3 regions of the Kistimonas ophiarachnellae genome follow, and region 2 is predicted to be linked to each of the others. Evidence: predicted binding sites of a transcription regulator. Region 2 holds the regulator's gene; each other region holds the start of a gene.
The links. The regulator PhoB, encoded in region 2, activates phosphate uptake and scavenging genes when phosphate is short. The targets are predictions, from matches to a motif close to TGTCATANNNNTGTCANA.

Region 1: a site for PhoB is predicted at 5,491-5,508, ahead of AC27K1_RS04415 (alkaline phosphatase). Genes of this name have one in related genera too.
Region 3: a site for PhoB is predicted at 1,578-1,595, ahead of AC27K1_RS06610 (PstS family phosphate ABC transporter substrate-binding protein). Genes of this name have one in related genera too.

Annotation. Positions count from the first base shown of each region.
Region 1 covers NZ_BAAJPA010000003.1:85,823-92,916, reverse strand. The annotation lists gene znuB (zinc ABC transporter permease subunit ZnuB) at 1-40, opposite strand, end outside; gene znuC (zinc ABC transporter ATP-binding protein ZnuC) at 21-821, opposite strand; gene AC27K1_RS04445 (transcriptional repressor) at 821-1,306, opposite strand; gene AC27K1_RS04440 (hypothetical protein) at 1,437-2,537, opposite strand; gene AC27K1_RS04435 (hypothetical protein) at 2,754-2,972, shown strand; gene AC27K1_RS04430 (hypothetical protein) at 3,034-3,339, shown strand; gene cuyB (cysteate racemase) at 3,577-4,275, shown strand; gene AC27K1_RS04420 (LysR substrate-binding domain-containing protein) at 4,229-5,254, shown strand; gene AC27K1_RS04415 (alkaline phosphatase) at 5,580-7,094, shown strand, end outside.
Region 2 covers NZ_BAAJPA010000023.1:1,099-8,192, forward strand. The annotation lists partial or broken gene AC27K1_RS20320 (glutaminase) at 1-212, shown strand, start outside; gene AC27K1_RS20325 (S1 family peptidase) at 724-1,557, opposite strand; gene AC27K1_RS20330 (chorismate--pyruvate lyase family protein) at 1,782-2,312, shown strand; gene ubiA (4-hydroxybenzoate octaprenyltransferase) at 2,379-3,260, shown strand; gene phoB (phosphate regulon transcriptional regulator PhoB) at 3,388-4,074, shown strand; gene phoR (phosphate regulon sensor histidine kinase PhoR) at 4,156-5,469, shown strand; gene AC27K1_RS20350 (rubredoxin) at 5,772-5,969, shown strand; gene AC27K1_RS20355 (HU family DNA-binding protein) at 6,105-6,515, shown strand; gene AC27K1_RS20360 (helicase) at 6,671-7,075, shown strand.
Region 3 covers NZ_BAAJPA010000004.1:214,541-221,634, reverse strand. The annotation lists gene AC27K1_RS06615 (hypothetical protein) at 1-401, opposite strand, end outside; gene AC27K1_RS06610 (PstS family phosphate ABC transporter substrate-binding protein) at 501-1,475, opposite strand; gene AC27K1_RS06605 (TRAP transporter small permease subunit) at 1,665-2,228, shown strand; gene AC27K1_RS06600 (TRAP transporter large permease) at 2,225-3,598, shown strand; gene AC27K1_RS06595 (acyl-CoA thioesterase) at 3,609-4,004, shown strand; gene AC27K1_RS06590 (hypothetical protein) at 4,053-4,664, opposite strand; gene AC27K1_RS06585 (peptidylprolyl isomerase) at 4,664-6,112, opposite strand; gene AC27K1_RS06580 (hotdog domain-containing protein) at 6,359-6,556, shown strand.

The sequences.
Region 1 (7,094 bases), on a different contig from region 2:
CCAGTCCGGCCAGCAGGGCGTTAAGCAGAAAATCCGGCATGTTTTTGCGTCCGTGTGTGTTCGGTAGTTGTGGATGCGTCCGTTGAGGATTCCGGGATTATTTCGCCGCAGGAACCGTGCTGGTGGTCATGGTGATGGCTGTAGACGGCCAGTTCTTCCGATTCCCCGCCAAAGAGTTTCAGGTAGGCCGGGTGACGGCTGACCTGCTGCGGGTGGCCGGAGCAGCAGACATGGCTGTTCAGGCAGATCACCCGGTCGGTGGCCGCCATGACCAGATGGAGGTCGTGGGAGACCATCAGTACGCCGCAGCCGGTTTCATCCCGAAGCTGGCCGATCAGGTGATACAGCTCTCTCTGACCATTCACATCAACGCCCTGTACCGGCTCATCCAGCACCAGAAGGTCGGGTTTTCGCAACAGGGCGCGGGCCAGTAATACCCGCTGCATTTCGCCGCCTGAGAGGGTTTGCAGGGGGCTTTCGCTGACATGGGGTACGCCGGTCTTTGCCAGTGCTGTACCGATGCTTTTCCTGTCAGCACCGGCCAGCGCCAGGAACCGTCGGACTGACAGTGGCATGGAGGGTTCCACATGCAACTTTTGTGGCATGTAGCCAATAGTAATGCCAGGGGTCAGGGTTCGCTGACCGGTATCGGGTTTCAGAAGACCGAGTACGACACGAACCATGGTGGTCTTGCCCGCGCCATTGGGGCCGATCAGGGTGACGATCTCGCCCCGGTTGAGACCCAGGTCGATCGCGTCCAGCACCGTACGGCCCTGGAAACAGACACTGGCGTTTTTCAGCTGCAGTAACGGGTTGTTCATTAATCCGGTTTCCGACAGTTGGGGCACAGTCCGGTCAGTTCGATATTGGAGTGGTTGACCAGAAAACCGCTGGTATCGGCAGCCTGTGCGATAGCGGTGTTGATCACGGCATTATCCAGTTCAACGGTGGTGCGGCACTGTTCACAGATCAGGAACGAACTCTCATGGGGCTGCTCGGGATGGGGACAGCCGATATAGGCGTTCAGTGAGGCAATCCGATGGACAAGCCCCTGGGACTGAAGAAAATCCAGTGCCCGGTAAACAGTGGGAGGTGCCGCGGTGCGCTCCTGTGTTTGAGAGAGCATCGCCAGGATGTCATAAGCACCGACCGGCTTGTGGCTCTGCCAGACCAGTTCCAGCACCTGACGCCGGAGTGGTGTCAGGCGTGCGCCCTGCTTCTGGCAGAGTTTTTCTGCCTGATAAAGCGCACTGGCGATACAGCGATCATGATTATGCTCACAACAAGTGTTTTCGGTAGTTTGCAAGCGAGTTGATTCCACGAATATCAAAAGTGATACATTATAACATTTTCTGTTTTCATGGTGTTAGGGTGTGTTTCAGAAAGCGTTTGCAGACAACAAGGGATAGCATTAATACGCTAACGTTGCCTGCGCATTAGACAGGGCAGCATTGGTTAATGCTTTTACCATCCCCAAACGGGAAAGGGGATTGCCATGGGAACTTGCTTCTTTCTTCTTGCTCTTCCTCTTGATCGGCTTCGCTCTTTTGGTTTTCACGTACTTTGGAAGGACAGGTAATCCAGGTGACTTCAGCGACTAACCGAACAGTATTTACGGCCCCCATAATAACGCCACAAGGGATCAAATAAGGTAAAGAAACCAACGTGATGAGGGCTGCCCGGAGTGAGCTGGGCAAACTTTCGGCTATACAGGAATTACAGGTCGGGCAGCAGGCTTGGCAAACTCGACCATCCACGATTGAATTCAGTTCTTGTAACTCTTCATCAATAAGCGCAAGTTTTTCTTGTGTGTAGTGTATATATTGTTTCAATTTATCTCTGGATGGCATTGCTTGTTCCAGGGACTGACCACTGTTCTCCAAAGCAGTATTAACGTCTTTGGCGGCTTGATCAGATTCATTGAAGTAACCTTCAGCTTTTGTCTTTAGTTCATCCAACTTCATTTTTGCATGTTTCACATTATCCCTAAGGTCTTTGGCTTCGTTGAACTGTAATTCATGTTGATTGTAAGCCCTGTCGATTGCTATCCGGATTGGATCATTCTCTGCAGGCAGGAGTAATTCGCTAACTTGCGCGGTTGAGCTCTCAGGCACATTTAATGCCTGTAGTTTTTCAAGGTGTGTTTGTAAGGCATCCTTGATGCTTTCTGCATTTTCTTTTTGTTTTTTATGTAGATTCTTTCTTTGTATTGCAAGCTCTCCTACATGGTGTTTTTCGTAATGCAGGTAGCGGTTGTAAGCAAATTCAGCCACCAGTCTTAACCCATAAATACCACCGGCGACGATCAGTGGGGCAGAAATTAGAATGGTAAAAGTGATATTGAAAACGGTAATGATGAAATCAAATAAAGATCTTATAACGCATTTAACCGTTTTTTCCAGGCATGACCGGGCAACCTTGGGTTCGGTTTCAGTTGTCTGGCTTACATTATGGCCATTAAAGCTTGAAGGCTGGCTACTTGATGAACCAGTGCTTATATGGTTTGGATTTGATGGTGAGACAACTTCAACTTCCATGTTATGTCCGCTGCTTCATTCGTTTTAAACTTTGATCATAATATTTTGATGCGTTTTGTTGACGAAAGTTCACTGTTTATTAAAAAGCTTTATTTTAGATTGAGTTGTAAAATTGGCTTAAATATCAGAAGGTTAATGATAGAGTGTATACATTGATCGCTGGATAAGATCGATTGCAGTCATTGAGAATAACGAAAGCAAAAAAAGGATTTTCACATGCCAAAATATCGTATTGAACCGGTTAACGAATCAGATAGTGTCTGGCAGGAATACTGCTGTGAAGTACTGGTTGTTGAAGCAGATGATGAACAACAAGCCCGCTTTCTGGCGGCAAACCGTATGGCCGGGCAGAAACTGGCGGAAAACAAGGGGAATGCTATGCCGTTGCCCCCGCCTCTGGTGAAAGAGCAGACACGCTGCATTAGCCTGGATTAAGCGATTTAACCGGTGTGTTTGCAACTATCATAAAAAAGACGAACGGACAGGGAGTGTCATCATGATGGGCAAGGGGTTGTCGTTTGCAATGGTTCTGGCAGTTTTTATGCTGTTTGGTTCTGAAACAATGGCACAGGAAGCAGACCACAACAGTGGCCAGCGTGTCACCAAAGAACAACTGAAGAGCATGACGCCGGAGCAGCGTCGGGCCTGGTGGAAAAGCCTGACCCCGGAGCAGCGCGAAAAAATCAAGGCAAAACGCCGCGCCAAGGCCGGAGACCATGATGGTCATAACCATGAGCGTGCAGGTAGCCATAAGAAGCGCATGAAAAAGCATGATGATCACGATCATGGGCATGATCATTAGGGGTAAGCTGAGCGCTGGAACGCTCAAGGCACTCCTGTCACCACAAACCTGCCGATAAGGCAGGTTTTTTTTTTGTCTGTTATCACTTCTGGTCACGATCTGATTGCCGTTCCGGCATTGGTCTTTCTTTTTGGGCATTTCACACGGGCAGCCGGGCAGGGAATCATAACGTCAAACACTCACGGCGCAGGCCAATCACTGACCCGGCTGCGTGTGCCTTGGCGGGAGAACAGGACAATGCTCGGTATTCTGGGAGGCATGGGGCCTCTGGCAACCATCGATTTCATGCAAAAAGTGGTACTGCGCTGTGGCGTGGGATCTGACCAGGAGCATATTCCCATGCTGGTTCATAATGTGCCGCAGATCCCGGATCGGAGCGCCTGTATTCTGAAAGGGAGTGAAGACCCCTTCCCCGCTATGCTCGATGGCCTGCACCGGCTGGAGGATAGCGGCGCAACCTGTGTTGTGATTCCCTGTAATACCGCCCATTTCTGGTTTGAGCGCCTGCAGGCTGAAACCCGGGTTGCCATGATCAGTATTCTGGATTGTGTCATGGCAGAGATTCAGCTGCGGAACCTGACTCGGATTGGCGTCATGGCAACGTCTGCGACTGTCGCTGCGGGTTTGTATCAGTCCCGGATCGAGGCGATGGGTGGTCAGACGTTATTACCTGATGCCCTGGCGCAGGAACGTATGATGGCGGCGATCTATGCCATCAAGGCTGGCAGAATGGCGGAAGGTACGGCAATGATGGAAGCTATTTTCGCCGATTTAAAAGATCAGGGGGCTGAAGCGGTGATCCTGGGTTGTACGGAAATCCCGGTCGGGCTGGCCCGCCTGACGATGGAACAACCGGAGTTCTGCCTGGATGCGACGGCGCTACTGGCAGATGCCTGCGTACATTGGTATTACGATAGTCCCGCATTGGCGGCCTGAGGAGAGTCTGGAATACTCTGCCACACCCAATCTTTCCCCATTCGGGCGTATATTGAGTGACGGCATGAATCTCGAAACGAAATGGCTTGAGGATTTCCTGGCGCTGGCTGACCTGCGGAACTTTTCCCGTGCGGCGGCCCAGCGCAATGTGACGCAGCCTGCGTTCGGACGCCGTATCCGGTCACTGGAACAGGCGACCGGTATAGAGCTCATAGACCGTGGAACGACCCCGGTCAGCCTGACGCCACAGGGACGGTTGTTCCGGACCACGGCCCGCAACCTGCTCCGCCAGATGGAAGAAGGCCTCAACCAGATTCATGGCCTGGATGAACCCGGCAGCCAGCCCATTGATTTTGCCGCTTCCCATTCCCTGTCCCTTTCCCAGTTACCCAACCTGCTCGAACATATGGGCAAATTTGATGTTGCTACACGCAGCCGGGTTGAAAGCATTGATATGGATCTGGCCGTGGAAGCCCTGCAACAGGGACGTTGTGATTTCCTGCTGGGGTTTGATATCGATGCCCTGATGCAGCCGCCCTTTGCCAGTTTGCCGCTGGGCAAGACGTGGATGCGCCCGGTGTGTGCCAGTGATCCGGATGGAAAATCCCTGTTCCAACTGGAAGCAGGACAGCCATTGCCATTGCTGCGTTACAGTCCGGGCTCACATATGGGGCGTCGGGTGAATACCCTGCTGAAAAAAAGTGCGGATAGCCTGCAGTTCCGCTCGGTCATGGAATCGTCATTGACGGATTTGCTGAAGGTGATGGCGTTGCGCGGCAAAGGCATTGCCTGGCTGCCGGATTATGCGATCACGGACGAGTTACGTTCTGGACAACTTCAACCATTAGGCGGAGAAGAATGGTGTATTGCCGTGGATGTGGTGTTGTACCGCAATGATGTCAGGCTGCATGCTGGTGCTGAACGATTCTGGTCATTACTGGCGAAACAGTGTGCTAGTGGTTGGCTGCTACCCATGTGACCAGCCGCATGGCAAGGTAATTGCTGTGCTCGTCTCGAACGTTGCGGTCGTTTTGATAATTGGCACCGCACTTGAAGTGCAGGCGGAATGTCGTGTTAGCATTGCCCGCTATCTGCTCAATGACGCATGAAAGACGACGTCTTTCTGAAGCGTGAATACAACAATGGACGAGCAGATGGCTCCGACAGCCTTGGTTTTTTCTGTGATAAAAACGCGTGTGCGCAGCATCGGTGTTTTGTCATGGAACAGTCATCAAACTGACCGCGAGTGTTCATAAACGGACTTTACGATCAGCCACACATCATAAAACAACTAAAGACTGCTCATGAAAACACCATTCAAACGTTCCATTATTTTCGGCGTGTTATCCTCCGCCGTCCTTATGGCGGGATGCCAGTCAACCGATCAGCAGGTCGCTGCCGCCAAGCCAGAAGTCAAGAATGTCATCATGATGATTGGTGACGGCATGGGGCCACAACAAGTGGGCCTGTTACAGGAATATGCCACGAATGCGCCAGGCTCAATCTACAAGGGCGAACCCACGGGTATGGCAAGGTTTATGAATGCCGGTGTCGTTGGCATGTCGCAACATAATCCTGCGTACAATATCGTGGTGGACTCGGCCAGTTCCGCCTCCCAGCTGGCAACGGGTGAGCCCTCTCCCTCTGAATCGGTAGGGCTTGATGCCCTGGGCAATCCCGCGGAAACGGTACTGGAAAGCGCCAAAAAAGCGGGCAAAGCCACCGGACTGGTGTCAGATACCCGTTTGACCCATGCAACACCGGCTTCCTTTGCAGCCCATCGCCCCCACCGTTCCCTGGAAAACCAGATTGCTGAAGATATGCTGGCAACCGGGGTGGATGTCATGCTTTCCGGCGGACTTCGCCACTGGATTCCGAAGCGCGTCAACGACAGGGGGGATTTATATCAGCAACTGACCGAGCGTACTGACGGTACAGTCAGGATCAAATCCAAGCGTAAAGACGACAAAAATCTGTTGCTCGATGCAGAACATGCCGGCTACCAGGTCGCCCTGACGCGCAGTGAATTCGAAGCGGCTGACAACGGTAAACTCCTGGGTCTGTTTGCGTATTCCGGTATGGCCGATGGCATCGAGCATACGCACCACAGGAATGACCCCGGTCGCACGGAACCCACCCTGAAGGAAATGACAGCGAAAGCGCTGGATATCTTGTCCCGGGATCCTGATGGCTTTTTCCTGATGATCGAAGGCGGTCGTATTGACTGGGCGGGTCACGATAACGATGCCGGCACCATGCTCCATGAAATGCTGAAGTTTGATGAAGCGATCGGCTATGTCTACGACTGGGTTAAAGACCGTAACGATACGCTGGTTGTCATCACGGCAGACCATGAAACCGGTGGATTTGGTTTCTCCTACACGCGCGCCAACATTCCTGCGCCGGAGTCGCTGAATGGTGAAGCCTTTGCAGAGCAGGCTTATAAACCAAATTTCAACTTCGGCAACTTTGAAATTCTGGATCGTCTGTACGACCAGAAGATGAGCTACCCGAATATGTTCTCAGCGTTTTCCAGGACCGATAAAACCGCTGAAGATCTGGTGAACATCGTTAATGCCAACAGCGAGTTCAAGATCACGGTTGAGCAGGCCAGGGATATTCTGGCCAGCGAAAACAACCCTTTCCGGGTGGCGGGCCACAAGTACCTGGATACGGATAAATTCCCGAAAGTTCGTGATTTCAGGGCCTTCTATGTCTACGGCGAAGAGATTCGTCACGACCTGCTTGGCCGTGCGGTTGCACAGGACCAGAACGTGATCTGGGGCACCGGTACCCATACCAGCACTCCGGTGCCGGTC
Region 2 (7,094 bases):
GGGGGCTGGATATAGTTAACGTGGCAGATTACGACATGCGAACGCCGTTGCATCTGGCAGCCTCTGAAGGTCACGACCTGGTGGTCAAGTACCTGGTAATGCATGGTGCATCACCGACTGTTAAGGATCGCTGGGGGAATACCCCTCTCGACGATGCACGGCGTCAATATCATGAGGGAATTGTCGTGTTTCTCGAGACCTGCAGGGAGTAGGCGATGGCCACCGGCGCATTATCGGTAGATCAGTATCCAGCCATAAATAATCATCCATTGTCGCAATGATAAAATGCACCAGAAGACTTCCCTTGTTTGCTTATGCTATGACCTTACAGGTATCAGCTCCGGTTGTGATGAAATTGATTAAGCCTGTCTCTGACGTTGAAAGAGCCAACCTTGATGAACTGTAAAAAAACCATCCGAAATACCATGTCAGAAGAAAGACTCATGCTATTCTGAGCAGCTTCGAAGGTTTTGCGGTTAATGATATCAGTCGCATCTTCAACGTTATTGGGAGTTGAAGGGAATACCCGGTCTTCTTCAGCGCCGCAGACCGGTCATGAATCAGACCCGTTGATTACGTATACATAACAATCCGTAGCAAGACTGTCAGCTACTCCCGCCCAGAGGAGCTACACGACAACGTCATTGGAGAGTTCATCGCCAGAATGTCGTATCAACCGGTTGGAAACATGACCGTATAAAACAATAATGCGACTAAACAATTTCAGTCGCTATTGTTATGGATCGTGTTCCGTAGCCACTCGGAAAACGAAGCGACCCGGGAATAGACGCCGTACTTGTAAGGTTGTCCACAGCCACTACCCCAGGAAACGATACCCGCCTGAACCGGGCGACCATGATGTTTGATAATCAACGGACCACCGCTGTCGCCGTAACAGGCATCGTTGCCGCCATCGATATAGCCAGCGCAGATTTCATTTTCAGAGAGATCGCCATTCTCACTGTTGAACATGGCGCAGAAGAACCATGGTGCGATGGGGACATTGACCGTATGAAGCAGGGAGGGGAGGCCGCCTTCTCCTTCATTTTCATTGGTGATGCCCCAGCCTGAAACTCTGGCCATGGCGCCTTCGTAGCCAGATTCCCGCATGATGCGTTCGTCAGCTGGTGGCAGGTAGGGGATGTCTGTGATGGGTTCTTTCAGTTTGATCAGGGCGATATCGCCATCGCCTTCCCACCAGGCCGGCGTCATGATGGCGACCGCTTCGGCATAAATACCTTGTGACGAATCCGAGATGTCCGTGACGCCAACCCGAATGTCCAACCCTTCAAGATCCCCATTGTCGTTGTCATAGTCTTCCACGCAATGTGCTGCTGTCAGCACCCACTGGGGCGCAACCAGGGAGCCGCCACAGAAATGCTGTCCGAAATCCTGCAGGGAGACTTGCCAGGGCTGGCTTTCATCGGCAACCGGCTGCCCACCGATGATGTTGAAAGCTTGGGCATCATTGATGCTACCTGATGAAACAAAGGGGGAAAAAAGCATGCTGAGTGAGAGCAGGGCTGATAATGAATAGCGCTGAATAAATGTGTCCATAGGGTTTATTGAGCTCCATCTCCTGAAAGAAAAGGCTGCCAGCTGATGTCAGACAGGGACTGACTTCAGCCATTCAGCCAGCTATGAACATAAGACCACAAGAAATGAAGGGGGTTCACTTTGATTGGGGCCGGTGGCCTGTACTTGTTCCCAGCCTCTTTCTGGCTTGCATGATCCGGGGTGATAGCGCATGCTCCGCGCTAACACTGGGAATGATAAATACCATGTCTTCATGTTGTATCTCAGGCCAGGACTGGCGTCCGGCGCAGGCATTGACCACGCCGGAGGAATGGCGTCCCTGGCTGCTGCACAGGGGGTCGCTGACCCTGAAACTCCAGCAGGAATTTCCCGGCACTTTCGCTGTTGAGGTGCTTCGGCATGACTGGGGGATTCCGAAGCCTGCAGAGCGTCTGGCCCTGGATCTCCAGGACCGTACCCGGGCCAGCATCCGTGAAGTGCTGCTGATCTGTAATGGCCAGCCCAAGGTGTTTGCCCGCAGTATTCTGCCGGTCACTTCGTTGCAGGGTCGTAACCGCTGCCTGCTCCAGTTGAAAGAGCGTCCGCTCGGTGAGGTCTTGTTTGCAGACCCCAATCTCAAGCGGGGTGAAATCGAAGTCTCGTCACTGGCTGCCCGGATCTTTAATCCTTGCCTGTCTTATGAGTATTCTGATCAGCTCGCCTGGGGGCGACGTTCAGTTTTTTATCTGTCAGATAAACCGTTGCTGGTTAGCGAGTTTTTCCTGCCCGATCCCTAAACGGTTGCAGCCCGCCGTGAGGACTTTTAGACTGCGGCGGAAATAATGCACGAATTCAGGGGACCTATGAAGGCGACGCTCACCCGCTATTTTCCTCGCCTCGATGACTTTTTCCGGCTCATGCGCCTGGATAAGCCCATAGGCACGTTACTGTTGCTGTGGCCGACACTTTGGTCGCTCTGGCTGTCGGCAGAAGGTGTGCCGAATCCGGGAGTGCTGGCGATTTTTGTTGCAGGTGTTGTGCTCATGCGCAGTGCCGGCTGTGTTATCAATGATTATGCCGATCGACGTTTTGACGGGCACGTGAAGCGTACCTGCATGCGGCCGATCGTTACCGGAAAAATAACCGGGAAAGAAGTCCTTACCCTGTTCGCCGGACTGGTGTTTGTTTCCTTTATTCTGGTTCTGATGACCAATCCGCTGACGATTGGTCTGTCATTCGCCGCGCTGGCGCTGGCCGTCATCTATCCCTTTATGAAGCGGCATACGCACCTTCCCCAGGTCGTTTTGGGCGCTGCTTTCGGGTGGTCGATCCCGATGGCGTGGGCGGCCCAGACCGGTGAGCTGACAGTGATTACCTGGTTGCTTTTTACGGCCAATCTCCTCTGGACGGTGGCTTACGATACCCAGTACGCCATGGTGGATCGGGATGATGATCTGCGTATCGGCATTAAATCAACGGCCATCCTTTTTGGTGAGCTGGATACGCGGATTAATGCGGTACTGCAGATACTTGCACTGGTGGGACTACTCTTTGTCGGGGCGAAACTGTCACTGGGTTGGTTCTATTATCTTGGTCTTGTAGGCGCTGCCGGGTTGTTTGTTTATCAGTACCGTCTGACGCGTACCCGTGATCGGGACGGCTGTTTCAAGGCATTCCTGAATAACCACTGGGTGGGTATGACCATCTTTGCCGGTATTTTCGGTAACTATCTGATCAGTGGGTAATAGTGCCTCGTTTGAACTGGTTTCTACGTTTTCAGCTGGCTGTCATTTGTCTGTAACATTCAGTCGGTGTAATCCCTACTAAATAACGGGTGGTTTGGAGCCGGAAACAGGGAGACGGGACAGGGTAATGACAGGCAATAATATTCTGATCGTGGACGATGAAGCGCCCATTCGCGAAATGATTATGGTGGCGCTCGAGATGGCTGGCTACCACTGTCTGGAAGCGGAAAACTGCACCGAGGCCCACGGCATTATTGTCGATCAGCGGCCTGACCTGATCCTGCTGGACTGGATGCTGCCTGGTGGCAGCGGCATTGAATTTGCCCGTCGCCTGAAGCGGGATGAACTGACCGCTGATATTCCGGTCATCATGCTGACCGCGAAGTGCGAGGAAGACAACAAAATCCAGGGGCTGGAGACGGCGGATGATTACATCACCAAACCCTTTTCTCCCCGCGAACTGGTGGCACGCCTGAAAGCGGTGCTGCGCCGCGCCGGAACCGCTGAACAGAATGATCCGATTGTGGTGGAAGGGGTGACGATGGATCCTGTCAGTCACCGGGTCACCATTGATGGCGCACCCTCCGACATGGGGCCGACCGAATATCGCCTGCTCCAGTTCTTCATGACCCACCAGGAACGGGCCTATACCCGGGGCCAGTTGCTTGATCATGTCTGGGGCGGTAATGTCTACGTGGAAGAACGCACGGTTGACGTTCATATCCGCCGGTTGCGTAAGGCGCTGGGCAGTGAGTATGAGCGTCTGGTGCAGACTGTCAGGGGTACCGGGTACCGGTTTTCCACACGGGCCTGATCGTCTGAATCATAAGTCGAATTCCTGCATCCTGACTGGGGATGACCTGCAGGAGTTGTCATCGTAAAGGGTTGATCCAACGTGAATCGTAACTGGCAGTCTGCTGTTATCCGGCGGCTGGTGCTATTGCTGGGTGCCTGCCTGTTGCTGGGGCTGGTCACCGACCAGATTACTTTATGTTTATTGCTCGGTGTTTCCGGCTACCTGGTCTGGACTTTGATCCAGATGTTTCGCCTGGGTCGCTGGCTGGAAGCCAGTGAATTCTCGGAGCAGGAACCCCCTACCAGCCAAGGCCTTTGGGGCGCAATCTTCGATAATATCTACCGTCTTCAGCGTCGGCAGCAGAAATCCCGACGCCGGTTGCAGGCGGTGATTGATCGGGTGCAGGCGTCCACCGGTGCGCTCAGTGATGCGATTGTCATGGTGAACAGCCATGGCTGCATTGAATGGTGGAACCCGGCCGCGGAACAATTACTGGGTTTCCGTTCTCCCGACGATCAGGGACAACACATTACCAACCTCATTCGTGATCCCCGGTTTATTCGTTACTTCGAACAAAAATCCTATAACGAACCGTTGGAGTTACCTTCTCCGGTTATTGAGAACATTCGGCTGCAATATTCCATTACGCTTTACGGGACGAATAACCGACTGGTTGTCGTGCGGAATATCACCCGCCTGCATCAGCTTGAGGTGATGCGGAAAGATTTCGTCGCCAATGTGTCCCATGAATTGCGTACGCCACTGACGGTCATTACCGGTTACCTGGAAACCATGCAGGACGGACTGGAATTGATGCCGGATAAGGCACCGCCTGTCTGGAAGCGTGCTCTGACACAGATGCTGACTCAGGCCGAGCGGATGCAGAATATCATCAGTGATCTGCTGACCCTGTCCAGGCTTGAAACCTCTGATAATCAGTTAGACCAGAGTTCCGTCAATATTCATGAACTGCTGGACACGGTTGTGCATGATGCAATGGCATACAGTCATGGAAAGCACCAGGTGAAGCTGGATTGTCCTGACAATGCCTGTTTGACCGGAAACCGGGATGAGTTACGCAGCGCCTTTTCCAACCTGGTTTACAACGCGGTGAAATACACGCCAGAAGGCGGCGATATCAAGGTTCGCTGGCTGGAGAACAGTTATGGCGCCACGCTGCAGGTGAAGGACAACGGCATCGGTATTGATCCACAGCACCTGCCCAGGTTGACGGAACGGTTTTACCGGGTGGACAAGGGGCGTCATTCACAAACCGGTGGGACGGGCCTGGGGCTGGCCATCGTCAAGCATGTGTTGTTGCGCCACAATGCGGTACTGGATGTCAGCAGCAAGCCGGGTAAGGGCAGTACGTTCTCCTGTCGTTTTCCTGCTGCGAGGCGGGAATGTTGTTGATAACGGCTATCTAGCGTTAACTGTTTCTTAATCGATCGACTTGCCATATGACGATTATGTGCCATCTTCTTCTGGCAAATGTCGTTTATCTTGCAGTACTTCGTTGTCAGCTGTTTCCATCCTCTGTAAGGCCTGCCTGGCAACGGGGATTTTCCCTGTTATACCGCCCAGCCTGATGAGTATTATCATGAAAACGGAATGTTTAACGGGTCTCCTGTTAGGTGCGGTCGCGTTGTCATTACCGGCCTTTGCCCGTGGTCCGTAATGCACTGATACGTGGGTGGTTTGTTATGTCATCAAGCTTGCAGGCTGGCAGCACGCCACAGGAGGGGTGGCGCAAGTGGCAGTGTGTCGTCTGTGGATTTATTTATGATGAGGCAGAAGGATGGCCGGAAGATGGCATCGCGCCGGGCACACGCTGGGAAGATGTACCAGAGGACTGGCTGTGCCCGGATTGTGGTACCGGCAAGCAGGATTTTGAGATGATGCGGGTTTCGTAAAGAAAAAGTCAAAATCCCATATATCGAGTTTTGGGTTTGACCGACAAACTATCTGTTGTGCTTTTTCTGCCAATGTTTCGATAATTTGACAGTTTTTCCGGAGAATAGAGGGCTTCAGGGTATTGCCCTGCAGTAGTGGACTGTTTTAAGGTTGAGTTCTGCACCACAACACACGGTGTAAGACCGCTTTCTCTCCGGGTACAGGAACTGGCCCGGTATGGAAAACCCAAAAGAAGAAAAAAATACTCCAAGGAGTCGAGAGGGAAAACTATGCGCAAACCAGACCTTGTTGATGCTATCGCTGATCGTGCCGATCTCACCAAAGACAAAGCCACTGACGCACTGAACATTCTCCTTGATGAAATCACCAAGGCGCTTGAGCGTAAGGAATCAGTGAACCTGATCGGCTTTGGTTCTTTCGAATCCCGTGAGCGTGGTGCGCGCATGGGTAAAAACCCCCAGACTGGCGAACCGATCCAGATCAAGGCCAGCACCACCGTTGGCTTCAAGCCCGGCAAGGCGCTCAAGGAAGCAGTAAACGACTGATACCGGTTATCTGGCCGGCCATCAGCCGGCCAGTATGTCGTCTTGTTACTGACCCTTAATATTGACCCTCATACTATCCCTGCCACTGTACATCTCGTTGTCACCCGCTAGAATGCCTCGGCTGAATCAGGAAACACCCACGGGGGAGTCTTAGAATGAAATTTCGCTTGCTGCTTTGGGCGCTGGGCTTGTTGATGGCACGCGCCAGCCGCACTAACCCGGATTTCCGGAAAAAGCTGGAAGACAAAGACCTGGTATTCCAGATTACCAGTGATGATGGCGTTGCCCGCCATTACATTGTGAAGGATGAGCGTGTCCGCGCACGCAGTGGCGCCGTGGATTCTCCGGCGTTTGGTATTAATTTCACGTCTGCTGAGAAAGGGCTGAAAGCGCTGACGGCCAAGAATGCGCAGGTCGCCTTTATGCAGGGCATTCAGGATCGGGATATCGTTATCCAGGGTAATCCTGCGTTGGTCATGTGGTTCCAGTCGCTGACCAAGTACCTGAAACCCGGGAAAAAGAAAAAATCAAAAAGCGCAGAATCTAAAAAAGCCGCTTGATGGTTTGTTGTCTGCTGCG
Region 3 (7,094 bases), on a different contig from region 2:
AATTGCAACGCCAGAGCAATGCCGCCATGGATGATGTAGTTTTGATTTTCATGGATAAAATGCCCCACTGCTGTTTTCAAAGCGGTCAGGGCGTTTCTTTCTTTTTCTGTCAATACATCGCCAGGTAAACCTGTCACTTCCGGTGTTTCGGGCTCTGGATATTCCGGCTCCTCAACCCTGTCCAAACCCGTCTGTGTCGTGGCATCTGAAAGTTCTTGAGTAGTGCCCGGCAAATCGGCGGGAGGATAATATGGGAAGCCGCTCCCTGCAGCTCCTGGTGGAAGCATAGTGATAAACCAGAAATTGGCTAATAGAACAGGGAATATACCGTCTGGATAGTGAAAACTGCCTGACAACTGTGTTAGCGGGCAGAACAACTGGAGCGTTTCCGGTGTGCTCACACAGTAACGCCTCAACCACATTCACATTAGTGGTTGAGGCATCCGGGTCAAGGCAACGAACCCGTTACCTTAATCATTGACTGCCACAGCGTCTGGTTATTAAAGGATATCCAGTTGCTTCAGCGTCTTCTGCACAACCTTGCCTGGCAGCGGGATGTAACCATCTTTCACAACCACTTCCTGTCCCTGCTGAGACAACACCATCTTCACAAACTCACGCTCCAGCGGAGTCAGCGGCTTGTTAGGCTGCTTGTTGATATAAACATAGAGGAAACGTGACAGCGGATATGCACCGGTAACAGCATTGTCAGCGGTTGCATCAACGAAAGGCTGGCCCGGCTTCTTCGCCAGCGGTACGGTACGGACGCTGGAGGTTTTGTAACCGATACCGGAATAACCGATGCCGTTCACAGACGCACTGATGGACTGAACAACAGAAGCAGAACCAGGCTGTTCATTGACATTGTTCTTGAAGTCACCTTTACAGAGTGCTTTTTTCTTGAAGTAGCCATAAGTACCGGAAACCGAGTTACGGCCATACAGCTGGATATCACGGCTTCCCCAGGAACCATTGAGTCCGGTGTCCCCCCAGTCCTTAATGGCAGCATCGTTGCCACACTTGCGGGTTGAGGAGAAGATGGCGTCCACCTGGGACATGGTCAGTCCCTGGATCGGGTTATCCTTGTTGACGAAGACCGCCAGGGCATCGATAGCAACCGGGATAGCAACCGGCTTGTAACCGTGCTTCTTCTCAAAAGCTTCCAGTTCCTTGTCCTTCATCTTCCGGCTCATGGGGCCCAGGTTGGAAGTGCCTTCGGTCAGAGCAGGCGGTGCAGTGGAAGAACCTGCAGCCTGGATCTGGATATTAACGTTGGGGTATTCACGCTTGAAGCCTTCCGCCCAGAGGGTCATCAGGTTCGCCAGGGTGTCGGAACCGACGCTGGAAAGGTTACCGGATACACCGCTGGACTTGCTGTAGGTTGGCAGGTTGCTGTCAACCTTCGGTGCAGCCTGGGCGGTCAGGGCAACACCGGCGGTCAACGCCAGGGCTGTCGCAAGACTCTTCAGTTTCATTATTCTTTTCTCCTGTGTTTCGTGTTCTTTTCAACCGCTATGGGTACTCGTGGCCTTCGCGTATCAGTATCCGGTGGTTACATGACGAATATATGTACGGGTTATTACAGAATCATGACACGCAAACGGGTGCCTCTGGCGTGCGGGTTTCGGTATAATCCTCCGATAACAATAAGAACAGGGGGCTACATGAACACCTGCGTGCGCCTGACCCGCAGTCTGGTAAAGGGAATCGATCACTTTACCGAGAAAACCGGCCGCACCGTTGCCTGGCTTAACCTGCTGCTGATGCTGGTTGTCTGTACGGTTGTCCTGCTGCGTTACCTGTTTAACCAGGGTTCGATAGCCCTGCAGGAATCCGCCACCTGGATTCACACCATAATTTTCCTGTCTGCCTGCGCCTGGACGCTCAAGCATAACGGTCATGTCCGGGTTGATATTTTTTACAGACGCTTCTCGCCACGCCGTCAGGCGCTGGTCAATGCCCTGGGTAGCCTGTTTCTGTTGCTTCCGGTCTGCGTATTGATCGGCGTGATGAGCTGGGAATATGTCAGCCAGTCCTGGGCGATACGGGAAACTTCACAGGAAGCCGGTGGACTGCCGGCTCTCTACCTGATGAAAAGCCTGATTCTTGTTCTGACGGCCACGCTGATGCTTCAGGGTGTTGCGGAAACACTGCGTAACCTGCTGATTCTCACCGGTCATGATGCCCCGCCTGCAGACGCTGAAAATCTACCCCGGGAGGCCGCATGAGCGAATGGATTCCCCTGCTGATGTTCCTGATGGTCTGCCTGGTATTGCTGGCCGGTTATCCTGTCGCCTTCTCCCTGGGTGGAACCGCATTGGCATTCGCCGTCTTTGGCACGGCAACCGGCGTATTTGATGTTGCTTTCCTGCACGCACTGCCCAACCGCCTGTTCGGTATCATGACGAATCAAACCCTGATGGCAGTGCCTTTGTTCGTTCTGATGGGCGTGATGCTGGAAAAATCCCGTGTCGCCGAAGATTTGCTGGAAGGCATGGCCCGCCTGTTTGGTCGGGTACGTGGCGGGCTGGGCATCTCTGTCACACTGGTCGGCATGCTTCTGGCGGCCAGCACCGGGATCTGCGGCGCCACCGTCGTGACGATGGGACTGCTTTCCCTACCGACCATGCTGAAGCGGGGTTACGACCCGAAACTGGCCACAGGTACCATCTGCGCCACCGGCACGCTGGGACAGATTATCCCGCCCTCCATCGCGCTGGTTCTGCTGGGTGATGTCATGTCCACAGCTTACCAGCAGGCCCAGCTGGACATGGGTATCTTCTCGCCCAAGACTGTTTCTGTTGGCGACCTGTTTGTCGGTGCCATGATTCCCGGATTAATTCTGGTCGGACTCTACATTACCTGGCTGGTTGTAATGGCCTGGTTGAAACCGGAAAGTTCTCCTGCCGTCGCCGAACCGGTCCATGATGACGATTCCAACAAATCACTGCTGCTTAGCCTTGCACCACCGCTGTTGCTGATCTTTGCCGTACTGGGCTCCATCATGGCGGGCATCGCAACCCCCACCGAAGCATCCGCTGTTGGCGCATTGGGTGCAACATTGCTGGCGCTTGCTAAAGGACAACTCTCGCTGGCTCGGACGGGCGAAGTAGTTCGTTCCACCACCGAAGTCACCTGCATGGTCTTCCTGATCCTGATCGGTGCATCCGTGTTCTCGCTGGTATTCCGCGGCTTCGGCGGCGACGAAATGATCCAGGAACTGTTTGAGAGCATGCCGGGCGGCGTCTTCACCGCGACCCTGATCGTCATGCTCGTCATCTTCGCGCTGGGTTTCATCCTCGATTTTATTGAGATCACCTTTGTTGTCGTTCCTATCGTCGGCCCGGTATTGCTGGCCATGGGGCTGGATCCCATCTGGCTCGGCATCATGATTGCAGTGAACCTGCAGACCTCGTTCCTGACGCCACCGTTCGGGTTTGCCCTGTTCTACCTGCGGGGTGTTGCGCCGGGCAGTGTCGCCACCACCGATATCTATAAAGGGGTGGCGCCATTTATCGTGATCCAGCTGCTGTTGCTGGCGTTGATGGCTATCTGGCCGGGCATCATCACATGGCTGCCATCACAGGTTTACCAATAGGGAGAAAGGTATGGAAACACTAAAAACCGATCACCTGCCCCACCCGGAGGGGGAACTGACTCTCCGGGTTCAGGCCATGCCAAGGGACACCAATCCGGATAATGATATTTTCGGCGGCTGGGTTGTCTCACAGATGGATCTCGCGGCCGAGATGAGCGCCCGACAGGTTGCACACGGCAGGGTGGCAACGGTGGCCATCGACAAACTGGTTTTCATGCGCCCTATTGAAGTCGGGGATGTGGTGAGTTTCTACACCATTGTATCTTCCACAGGCCGCAGCTCCATCCAGGTACAGGTTGAGGCCTGGACACGCAATCCCGTGGCCGATGAAGAGCATAAAGTTACGGAAGGTAATTTCGTGTTTGTGGCAATAGACACAAATCGTCGTACACGAAAAATAAGCTGACACATCACTGTAAACAGGAATGTGATCTAAAGGTAATAACCCATCCGATCAGGAGGATGGGTTATTACCGTTTTCTACGATTCCCATTTCTTGTTCAAGCTGTTGTTTCATGGCTCGAATACCTTCCAGTTTACGAATACCTTCTTCCAACTGTTCTTTATCCATACCTTCTGCTTTAGCCCGCTCAATGGCTGTTTCCATCGTTTTGATTTTATCTTCTGCTGCAATGACAAATGCCAGTTTCAATTGCTCTTCCTGACGGGCTTCATAACGTTGATACCGTTCCGGATCACTCAGCTCATTCGCGGATGGCAAGACTCTTGGCTGATACTCTGCGACCGATGGCGCCCGGTTATCCCCATGCGTCAATGAGTGACTGAATGAATGGAGGGCCTCAGCATCAAACCCGAACGACGCGCTATCACTGGCAATTTCCTGATCATCAGGTACCGGTACTCCAACGTTTTCAACAACACGAACTGATTCTGACGACGCTGTGCGTTGATTGCTTTTCTTCAAGGCACTGGCAGTTTCTTCCTCAGCAACGGGCGCTTTTCCCCGTACAAGGGTTGCCTGATCATCACTGAAAACCCATAAAACGGAAGCTACCGTCGCGACACTTCCTAACAGAACCACAGCCCATCGTTTGTTAATTGCCATCAAAATACCCCGATATAGTCAGGATTGATCCGCACGGGCACTTCCTTACGTAACCGCTCCTTCAATTCTGCAAATTGCGTCCTGGCTTTCTCAAGCGCAATCTGCCGCGACGCCAGGTATCGAACCGTTTCACTGTCTTCCGGGTAATAGCCTTTCTTCTGTTCAGTTACCAGAAGGATTTCCCAGATCGCCGGTTCCACTGCGGTTGCCGGACGTTTAACGGGGCGGGAAGGGATGCCTGTTTTCTGCATAAATGCCATGGATTCCAGCCAGTTTGGCGCCTTTTCAGTCCTCGCTATCCAGCCCAGACTTCCTGGCTCCTTCTCACCATGGTCATTCGCTACAGAATAGAGTTCCACGGCCTCTTGAAACGTCAAACCATCCATCAATTGTGAATAAACGTCGTCCGCCTTTTTCTGACTATCAACCTGTAGATGAAAGGCCTTAACCGCTTCCAGTCGGCTGAACTGCTTTTTCTGATTACGGTAATAATCCACCACCTCCTCACGGGTAACGGCATCCGCAAGCTGGCGAAGCACCGGATTACTGCTGTGCATAACATTAAACAACCCGAGACTTTTAAGGACTACCTCACGTTCCCGGCGGTCGATAAGCACCCTCTTCATCGATTGGATATCTGCAGGCGTCAAACCTGAATGCTCCCGCGCCCAGTATTCCACGACCCTGTGTCTCAGTAGCTGCTCAACCTGTCCGGCCAAATACGCGGGTGTTGCCCGACTCAGCTGGATACGTCCCTGTACATTCTGACGATCATAAATATCGCGCAACGTAATGGTTTCCGTTTTATCTCCAGGTAAACGATACGTTAAGAGAACGGTTTGACTGAAAAGAAGTTGCTGCTGTTCCGTCGCAGTAAAAGACATCTGACTTTGATTTTTGAGCAAATCAGCCAGTCTGCCTTGCTCAGGAATAGAGGTGTTCTGAACAAAACCGGTCATGCCACCAGGTTGTTCACTGAGCCAGCGTTCTAATGGTTTCCGCCAGTACAAACGAATTAAACCATTCAATTGATCAGCGACAGCAACATCAGCGGAAAAGCCGACAGGAGTCTCAGCCGGTACTAATCCGCTCTGCTCGCGCCAGTGGGCAAGCAATCTGTTAGTGATCAAATCCCGGAGCACACTTTCCCGTGTTGTGCGAAAGTCACCGGGAGCCGCCTGCTGGTAGAAAACATCCAGTGTCGCGGCAGTAATTGCCTCGCCACCGACAATCGCTGCGATACCCTTGTCGTTAATATCACTTTTGACAGCACTGTGCGCCATCGCTGATAACAGCAACCCGAACGCCGTGACCGCACATCGAATGATTCTTCTTTTAGCGTGGTGGCTGCCAGAACCAGGCAAGACGCTGTTATTGACCAGAAAGGCGCATCGCATCCGAACCAATACAGGTAACAGTAACAAGGCGTCTTTTATTCTTTTCATCATGCCTGCAGCCATTATTGAGTGATTATTCTTGCGCTATCTTACTCAATGAAACGAATATTGCAGTATTTGATGACCGTTTATGGCTCAATGGCATCAGTAACGCACACGACAACGGCATCGACACCGAACTCTTGAATGACCAGGCGCTTGAGATGACCTGGTCATCATGCTGGCCATGGGGGTTCATGCCATGCCAAGGGATGCCAATCCGGATAATTATCTTTTCGGCGGCTGGTTGTCTCGCAGATGGATCTCGAGGCTGAGATGAACGCCAGCCAGGTTGCACACGGTCGTATTGCAACGATAGCCATCGACAAACTGGTTTTCATGCGACCTATTGAATTCGGGGATGTGGTGAGTTTCTACACCATTGTCTCTTCAACGGATCGCAGCTCCAACCCGGTACAGGTTGAGGCCAGAACCCGGAGTCCAGTTGCTGATTAAGCACATAAGGTGACGCAAGGCAATTTTGTCTTTGCGTCAATAAACAAAAAATCGTCGTACCGGCAAGATGAACTGCTCAATCGCTTTAAGGCGAAGACAGCCATATAAAAGGTAATAAAACGGTGCTTTGGGTCTCAGGCTATTAACGGTTTTATTCCCCGCCTTCTGTTCCAGTGATCGCGTCTTTGCACAAACGGCTGGCGACTGTAAAGAATCATTCGCAACATAACAATGAATGATTAATACCGTTAGCATTCCTGACAAAAAAAAATAAAATTTGAATTTTTTTCCGAGTGACCAGTCAATCAGGTTGAGTAATAGAAACCTATGGATATCAGGAATCTTTTGGATTTATCGGAAAATTGAGTATTTACCATCTGGAGAATAGTAACAATGGATCACAATGTAAGGCAAAGATTTACTCAGTCACAAATGACATCACGACGCTACCACCCTTATTCGCGTGGAAGTCATTCTCAGACTTCGGCAATGACGTCAAGACCAGATCCACAGTCCTTTGCTCGACAGCTTCGCCATG